2 regions of the Agrobacterium sp. 10T429 genome follow, and region 1 is predicted to be linked to the other one. Evidence: predicted binding sites of a transcription regulator. Region 1 holds the regulator's gene; the other holds the start of a gene.

The links. The regulator PhoB, encoded in region 1, activates phosphate uptake and scavenging genes when phosphate is short. The targets are predictions, from matches to a motif close to TGTCATNNANCTGTCAT.
Region 2: a site for PhoB is predicted at 2,090-2,106, ahead of AC1DCP_RS06395 (UDP-2,3-diacylglucosamine diphosphatase). Genes of this name have one in related genera too.

Annotation. Positions count from the first base shown of each region.
Region 1 is NZ_JBFTGV010000001.1:354,093-358,517, forward strand. Features, by position in the region: gene pstA (phosphate ABC transporter permease PstA) at 1-144, shown strand, start outside; gene pstB (phosphate ABC transporter ATP-binding protein PstB) at 159-974, shown strand; gene phoU (phosphate signaling complex protein PhoU) at 1,073-1,798, shown strand; gene phoB (phosphate regulon transcriptional regulator PhoB) at 1,830-2,513, shown strand; gene AC1DCP_RS01745 (GcrA family cell cycle regulator) at 2,813-3,346, opposite strand; gene AC1DCP_RS01750 (aspartate aminotransferase family protein) at 3,777-4,425, shown strand, end outside.
Region 2 is NZ_JBFTGV010000002.1:285,335-289,759, reverse strand. Features, by position in the region: gene dgcA (N-acetyl-D-Glu racemase DgcA) at 1-953, shown strand, start outside; gene AC1DCP_RS06395 (UDP-2,3-diacylglucosamine diphosphatase) at 1,199-2,035, opposite strand; gene AC1DCP_RS06390 (NADP-dependent malic enzyme) at 2,265-4,425, shown strand, end outside.

The sequences.
Region 1 (4,425 bases):
GTGCAGATTTACATGTGGGCGAACGAAGCTGAGCGTGCCTTTGTCGAACGGACATCTGGCGCTATCATCATCCTGCTTCTGTTCCTCATTCTCATGAATGTTGGCGCAATCCTGTTGCGTCGCCGCTTTGAGCGGCGCTGGTAGAGGGAGCTAGAGCAATGAACATGTTGTCGGAAGCAGCAGTTGAAAAGGCGCTGGACAAGAAAATGAATGAAGTCTCATACAAGATGATCGGCAAGGATGTTTCGGTTTATTACGGCGAAAAGCGCGCGCTTTACGACGTGAACCTCAATGTCCGCGAAAACACGGTGACTGCACTTATCGGCCCGTCCGGTTGCGGTAAATCCACTTTCCTGCGCACCTTGAACCGCATGAACGACACGATCGACGGTTGCCGGGTCACCGGCAAGATCACGCTCGATACCGACGATATCTACGATCAGCAGATCGACGTCGTGGAACTGCGTGCCCGCGTCGGCATGGTGTTCCAGAAGCCGAACCCGTTTCCGAAGACGATTTATGAGAACATCGCCTACGGCCCGCGTATCCACGGTCTCGCCCGCAACAAGGCGGATATGGACCAGATCGTCGAGCATAGCCTGCAGAAAGCGGGTCTCTGGAACGAGGTGAAGGATCGTTTGCTGGAATCCGGCACGGGCCTCTCCGGTGGCCAGCAGCAGCGTCTGTGCATCGCACGCGCGGTTGCCGTCAGCCCGGAAGTGATCCTGATGGACGAGCCGTGCTCGGCGTTGGATCCGATCGCGACTGCGAAGGTCGAGGAACTCATCCACGAACTGCGCACCAACTACACCATCGTCATCGTCACGCACTCCATGCAGCAGGCGGCGCGCGTTTCCCAGCGTACGGCCATGTTCCATCTTGGTCACCTTGTCGAAGAAAACGAAACCGACAAGATGTTCACCAATCCGGACGACCAGCGCACGCAGGACTACATCATGGGCCGCTTCGGCTGATCCCCGGCCGGTGCTTTATCGTAACCGTACAAGACTGGTGCCTCTGCCGTGCCCCGCTGTTGGGCACGCGCATGCAGGCCAAGCCGGAGGAATAGACCATGACACAGACAACGACCCATTCGCATATCCTGTCTGCCTATGACGACGAACTGAAGTTTCTGACGCGCCGCATCGCCGAAATGGGCGGTCTTGCCGAGCAGATGTGCGGTGACGCCGTGCGCGCACTCGTCAATTCCGATGCTGCGCTCGCGCAGAAGGTCATTTCGGACGATACCATTCTCGACCATGCTGAGCGCGAAATTGGCGACAAGGCGATCGTAACCATCGCCAAGCGTCAGCCGATGGCGGCAGACCTTCGCGAGATCATCGGCACCCTGCGTATCGCCGCCGATCTCGAACGCGTCGGCGATCTTGGCAAGAACACGGCCAAGCGCGTTATCGCTGTCGCCGGCACCGGCGTTCCGCGCAAGCTCGCCCGCGGCATCGAGCATCTGTCCGACCTGGCGCTGGTGCAGCTCAAGGAAGTCCTCGACGTCTATTCCACGCGTTCCGCCGAAAAGGCCAATGCGATCCGTGAACGCGACGAGGAAATCGATGCCATGTACACGTCGCTCTTCCGGGAGCTTCTGACCTACATGATGGAAGACCCGCGCAACATCACCACCTGCACGCATCTTCTGTTCTGCGCCAAGAACATCGAGCGTATCGGCGATCATGCGACGAATATCGCAGAGACGATCTATTACATGACCACTGGCAGCCAGCCGGAGGGCGAGCGTCCGAAGGACGACAGTTCCAACACGCTTGGTTCGGTGACCGAGTAACAGACAAGCAGAAGCTTGCGGAGTTCAGCATATGGTGCCCAAGATTGCAGTTGTGGAAGACGAGGAAGCGCTGAGCGTCCTGCTTCGTTACAATCTCGAGGCTGAGGGATACGACGTCGACACGATACCCCGTGGCGATGAGGCGGAAATCAGGCTGCAGGAGCGCATTCCGGATCTTCTCATCCTGGACTGGATGTTGCCCGGTGTCTCCGGTATCGAACTGTGCCGGCGCTTGAGAATGCGGCCGGAAACAGAACGCCTGCCCATCATCATGCTGACGGCGCGTGGCGAAGAGAGCGAACGGGTTCGCGGTCTCGCTACCGGCGCTGACGATTATGTCGTCAAGCCGTTCTCGACGCCGGAACTCATGGCCCGGGTCAAGGCCATGTTGCGCCGGGCCCGTCCGGAGGTTCTGTCGTCGGTGCTCAAATGCGGCGATATCGAACTGGACCGCGAGACCCATCGCGTTCACCGCAAAAGCCGCGAAGTGCGCCTCGGCCCGACGGAATTCCGCTTGCTGGAATTCCTGATGACGTCGCCGGGTCGGGTGTTTTCCCGCTCGCAATTGCTGGATGGCGTCTGGGGTCATGATATCTATGTCGACGAGCGTACTGTCGATGTGCATGTCGGACGTCTGCGCAAGGCCCTGAATTTCTCGCACATGCAGGATGTCATCCGCACGGTGCGTGGTGCGGGATATTCGATGGAAGCCTGAGCGATGCGGAACCAGATAGTTTCGCTGGCGAAGTAGTGCACCAAAAAATCAGGAAGCCCGAAATCTGAAACGATTTCGGGCTTTTTCAATATGAATATCCGCCAAACTCGATGCCATTGTCCGTTTTGACCGGAGGAGATCGGCGGCGCGTTGAAATCCGGATTGAAGGGTCACGCCCGATGGTAAGGGGAAAGGGTGAGGCCTGCCATCAAGCCGCCCAGAAAGCGGCTTTATTTTTGTCATAAAAAAACGGGCCCGAAGGCCCGTAATTTTTGAGTGCTGAATGCGTGCCGCAACACTCAAGCCTTGCGGCGCTCGCTCACCGGCTGGTAGGCGAGTTTCGCATGGAACTTGCAATAGGGCGAAGATTCCAGCGCTTCACAACCGCAGAAATGGAAGTCGTCCTTCAGCGGATCGCCAACCGGCCATTTGCAGGTGCGCTCGGTCAGTTCCGTCAGCGTCAGGCGACGGGAAATCGGCGTGACAACGTTCTTGGAAGGAACGTAATCGAGAACCTGCGCGGTCTCGATATCGATCTCCTCGTGCAGCGCCGTTGCCGCGTTCGAACGGGTGAGGATGCGTGCCGGTGCCGCGTTGACGCGACCTGCGAAAGTCGTCGCACGCGGGGCAGGGGCAGCGGTGCGCTTCGGCGCGGAGCGTGCCGAAGTCACTGGACCGCCAGCCTTGACGCGTCCCGGCAGATTGAGACGATGGACCTTGCCGATCACGGCATTACGGCTGACGCCGCCCAGCTGCGCTGCAATCTGGCTGGCGCTAAGGCCCTCGGACCACAATTTCTTGAGCTTTTCGACTCGTTCGTCTGTCCAGTTCATGCCGCTTCTCCGCTTGTCGCGTGTATTTTCGGCAGAATCCCTCTCCGTCTCGCGCGCATGCCGCAAGCGTGGTTTCCGCCTGATTTTCGGTGACTAGTTCCGCCGCAATGCAGTCTAGTAATTAGCGATTAACCTAGTGCCAGCCCGACTCCGTGGCAAGAGTCGCGGGAATCATCTGGAATCGATTTTCCGGTTTTCCCCAACTTGCTGGCGTATTGAGTCTGAAAGGCAACACCTTGGGGCTGGCCCGCCGCCGCATACTAGTGCTTGAGAAGCCCGGGAAACGCTGACTTTTGTTGACATCGGCAAACGAAGTGACAATAGTGCCCCTGCCGCCGCAAGGCGGCATTTTGATTTTCAGGCGAGGGATAACCCCGCAAGCCTATTGACAACAGTTTGACAGCGCATCTGCGCAAGGAGTGATACAGCCATGGCCGAAGCCGGCGCGCCATTGTTTGATACGTTTTCAAGAGCCCCCTTGCGCTTCGAGCGCGGTGAGGGTGTATGGCTGTTCACGGAAAGCGGCGAGCGATATCTGGATTTTGCGGCCGGTGTTGCTGTCAACTCGCTGGGCCACGCCCATCCTCACCTCGTTGATGCGATCAAGACGCAGGCCGAGAAGGTCTGGCACGTCTCGAACCTTTATGAAGTACCGGGACAGGAAAAACTCGCCAGGCGCCTGACGGAAGCGACTTTCGCGGACAAGGTATTCTTCACAAATTCAGGCGCGGAAGCCCTGGAATGCGCCATCAAGACCGCCCGCCGTTATCACTATACCAAGGGCCATCCGGAGAAGTTCCGCATCGTGTCCTTCGAAGGCGCTTTCCATGGCCGTACACTGGCGACGATCGCCGCGGGTGGCCAGCAGAAATACCTCGAAGGTTTCGGTCCCAAGGTCGAAGGTTTCGATCAGGTTCCGTTCGGTGATGTCGATGCCCTCAAGGCCGTCATCACGGCTGAGACTGCAGCACTTCTGATCGAGCCCATCCAGGGCGAGGGCGGCATTCGCTCGCCCAGCAAGGAATTCCTGCAAATTCTGCGCGGATTGTGCGACGAGCACGGCCTGCTGCTGATTTTCG
Region 2 (4,425 bases), on a different contig from region 1:
GTTTCGCCGTTGCTGGCAGCTTCACTATTTCACGCGGCACTCGCACACATGCGGATGTCGTAACGTGCACCATCCGCGATGGTTCCTTTACCGGCAGAGGTGAATGTGTGCCCTACCCGCGTTATGGCGAAAGCATCGAAGGCGTTATCGCCGATATCGAAGCAATGGCTGAGCAGATTGCCAGCGGCCTGACACGGCATGAATTGCAGCAGGTGATGAAACCCGGCGCCGCCCGCAATGCAGTGGATTGCGCACTATGGGACCTCGAAGCCAAGATGAGTGGCAAAAGTGCTGCCGAACATAGTCTCGGACACGCGGCAAAACCGCTCGTTACCGCCTATACCATCTCGCTTGCCGACCCCGAGACCATGGCGGCTAAAACGGCGGAAAACGCTGGCCGCCCGCTGCTGAAGATCAAGACAGGAACGGCGGATGACGAGGCGCGCCTGCGGGCCGTGCGCACCGCAGCACCTGACGCGCGCATCATCATCGACGCCAATGAGGGCTGGAACGACGATAATATCGAATATTATCTGAAACTCGCAGCGGAACTGAACATCGCACTCATCGAACAGCCGCTTCCCGCCGGCAAGGACGCCATCCTGGCCCGCATCGACCACCCGGTCCCCATCTGCGCCGATGAAAGCGTGCATTCCACCAAGGACCTCGCCGACCTGCGCGACCGTTACGATGCGATCAACATCAAGCTGGACAAGACTGGCGGTCTCACGGAAGCACTTGTCATGAAGGCAGAGGCGGAGCGGCTAGGCTTCATCATCATGGTCGGCTGCATGCTCGGCACCTCGCTTGGCATGGCCCCCGCCGTTCTGGCCGCCCAGGGAGCCGCCTTCTCCGATCTCGACGGCCCGCTGATTCTCAGGCAGGACCGGCAGCCGGGCCTCGTTTACGAGGGTTCGCTGGTTTATCCGCCGCAGCCGGCGTTGTGGGGATAAGAGCCGTCGTTCGGGTTTCGTGTGAAAGCACTACGCCGCACATCGCAATAGTCTTTGCAGTATCACGTAAACTGTATGACCAGCCTTGCCTCACACTCGGCGTCATCCTCGGGCTTGTCCCGAGGATCTATCCACGTCGCGCGAAATCAATCGGTTGCAGATCCTTGAGACAAGCCCAAGGATGACGACAGAGAGCTGAACCATCCCGCGCTTAGGGATCGGCCTGCCTGTTGAACAAACCCCAATCAGGCCGCGTGCTTGCCAATCAGACCTGGAATATCCACCGGCTCCATCTCGTCCGATGTCTGCGAAGGGACATCGCTCGTCTGCATCCAGGTGATCAGCTCGAAAGTGCCATCGGCATTTTCGGCAATCGCCGTGCAGCTTTCCACCCAGTCGCCGGTGTTGATGTAGCGGATGCCGTCCATGTCTTCCATCACGGCGTGGTGGATATGGCCACAGATCACACCATCCACATTGTTGCGGCGCGCCTCGTCGGCCACTACGCGCTGGAACTCGCCGATGAAGTTGACGGCGTGTTTGACCTGCAATTTAGCCCAGGCCGAGAACGACCAGTAAGGCAGGCCGATGCGGCGGCGCACCGCAGCAAGGACGATGTTGATCGCAATCGCCGCGTCATAGGCCCAGTCTCCGAGATAGGCGAGAAGGCGGGCATTGCGCACCACCACATCGAACTCGTCGCCATGGATGATGAGGTATTTCTTGCCGTCTGCCGCCTCGTGGATCATGCGCTCGGCCACTTCGATACCGCCGAAATGCATGCCCGGAAACTCGCGCAGAAATTCATCGTGGTTGCCGGGAATGTAAACGATGCGCGTTCCCTTGCGGGCCTTGCGCAACAACTTCTGCACCACGTCGTTGCAGCCCTGCGGCCAGTACCAGCTGCGGCGCAGGCGCCAGCCGTCGATGATGTCACCGACCAGGATGATCGTATCGGCCTCGTGATGTTTCAGGAAGTCGAGCAAAAAATCCGTCTTGGCCGCCTTGGAACCGAGATGGACATCCGAAATGAAAAGCGTTCTGAACTGTCTGGTTTCAATTTGACCGGCCACGGATTTAATCCCCTTGTTCGGTTGCGTCCCTGCGGCTTTCTTCCCTCTCAGAACCAGACTCGTGTTGCAGCAACATGACAGTGGCCGGTTTTTGTATGGAATATGACTGATGGCATCACGAAAACGCGAATAAGCCATGCCCGCATTTGCATAAGGGGGCGGCAAATAACGGCTGTACCACGGGAAAGTTTGTTGTATTCAGAGGGCCGGAATTGAACCAGACATGACGGTGGAAGACATGACCTCTCACGATAAGAACAACACGCCCGCCAACACGGCAAAGGCCGACATCGAGGAACAGGCGCTCTTTTTCCACCGCTACCCGCGCCCCGGCAAGCTGGAAATCCAGGCCACCAAGCCCCTTGGCAACCAGCGCGATCTGGCGCTTGCCTACTCGCCGGGTGTCGCCGCCCCCTGCCTCGCCATCCATGAAAATCCGGAAATGGCAGCGGAATATACCGCCCGCGCCAATCTCGTTGCAGTGATTTCCAACGGTACGGCAGTGCTTGGCCTTGGAAATATCGGCCCGCTTGCGTCCAAGCCTGTTATGGAGGGCAAGGCTGTCCTCTTCAAGAAATTCGCCGGCATCGACGTTTTCGATATCGAGATCGATGCGCCCGGCATCAACGACATGGTCTCCACCATCGCAGCGCTGGAACCCACCTTCGGCGGCATCAACCTTGAAGACATCAAGGCGCCCGAATGTTTCGAGGTGGAGCGCCAGCTGCGCGAGAAGATGAACATCCCGGTCTTCCACGACGATCAGCACGGCACGGCGATCATCGTCGCCGCCGCCGTCACCAACGCGCTGGAACTGGCCGGAAAATCGCTTTCGAGCGTCAAGATCGTTGCGTCAGGCGCCGGTGCGGCAGCCCTTGCCTGCCTCAATCTGCTTGTCGCCATGGGCGCAAAGAAAGAAAACATTTGGGTCCACGATATCGAGGGCCTCGTTTATGACGGACGCAACTCGCTGATGGACGAGTGGAAGGAAGTTTACGCGCAAAAGACCGACAAGCGGGTTCTGGCCGACTCGATCGACGGCGCGGATGTCTTCCTCGGTCTTTCGGCGGCAGGCGTGCTGAAGCCGGAACTTCTGGAGCGCATGGCGGAAAATCCGCTGATCCTGGCGCTTGCCAACCCCAATCCGGAAATCATGCCGGAAGTGGCCCGCGCTGCCCGCCCGGATGCGATGATCTGCACCGGCCGTTCGGATTTCCCGAACCAGGTCAACAACGTGCTCTGCTTCCCCTATATCTTCCGCGGCGCGCTGGATTGCGGCGCAACCACGATCAACGAGGAAATGAAGATGGCCGCCGTGCAGGCCATCGCCGAGCTTGCCCGCGAGGAAGTCTCGGAAGTCGCCGCCAAGGCCTATAGCGGCGAAACGCCGATCTTCGGCCCGAACTACCTCATTCCCTCGCCTTTCGATCCGCGCCTCATCCTTCGCATCGCGCCGGCCGTTGCCCGTGCTGCCGCCGCAAGCGGCGTCGCCGCCCGGCCGATCAGCGATTTCGAAGCCTATCTCGACCAGCTGAACCGCTTCGTCTGGCGTTCCGGCTTCATCATGAAACCGGTCTTCAACGCCGCCAAGGTTGCCGAAAAGAAGCGCATCATCTTTGCTGAAGGCGAAGACGAGCGCGTGCTGCGCGCCGCCCAGGTGCTTCTGGAAGAAGGCACCGGCATCCCGATCCTCATCGGTCGCCCGCAGATCATCGAAACGCGCCTGAAGCGCTTCGGCCTGCGTATCCGCCCGAATACCGATTTTGCGGTGGTCAATCCCGAAGACGATCCGCGTTACCGCGACTACGTCGATGATTATTTCGCCCTCGTCGGCCGCGCTGGCATCAACCCGGAGGCGGCCCGCACCATCGTGCGCACCAACTCCACGGTCATCGGCGCGCTGTCGGTGAAGCGTGGTGAGGCGGATGCGCTGATCTGCGGTCTGGAAGGCCGTTACGACCGGCACCTGCGCGACGTGAACCAGATCATCGGCAAGCAGGAAAGCGTTCGCTCTTTCGCAGGCCTCAGCCTGCTCATCACCCAGCAGGGCGCGCTGTTCCTCACCGACACCTTCGTCAACAACGATCCGACCTCCGAAGAAGTGGCTGAAATGGCCATTCTCGCGGCAAAGGAAATCCGCCGCTTCGGCATCACGCCGAAGATCGCGCTCGCCAGCCACTCCAATTTCGGGTCGCGCGATTCGGAAAGCGCCCGCAAGATGCGCCGCGCCCTGAAGATCGTGCAGGCAGCGGCACCCGAATTGGAAGTGGACGGCGAAATGCAGGGCGGCTCGGCACTTTCGGAAGCGCTGCGCAAGCGCGCCATGCCCAACAGCGTGCTGACCGGCGAAGCGAACCTGCTGGTCTTCCCGAACCTCGATGCCGCAAACATCACGCTCG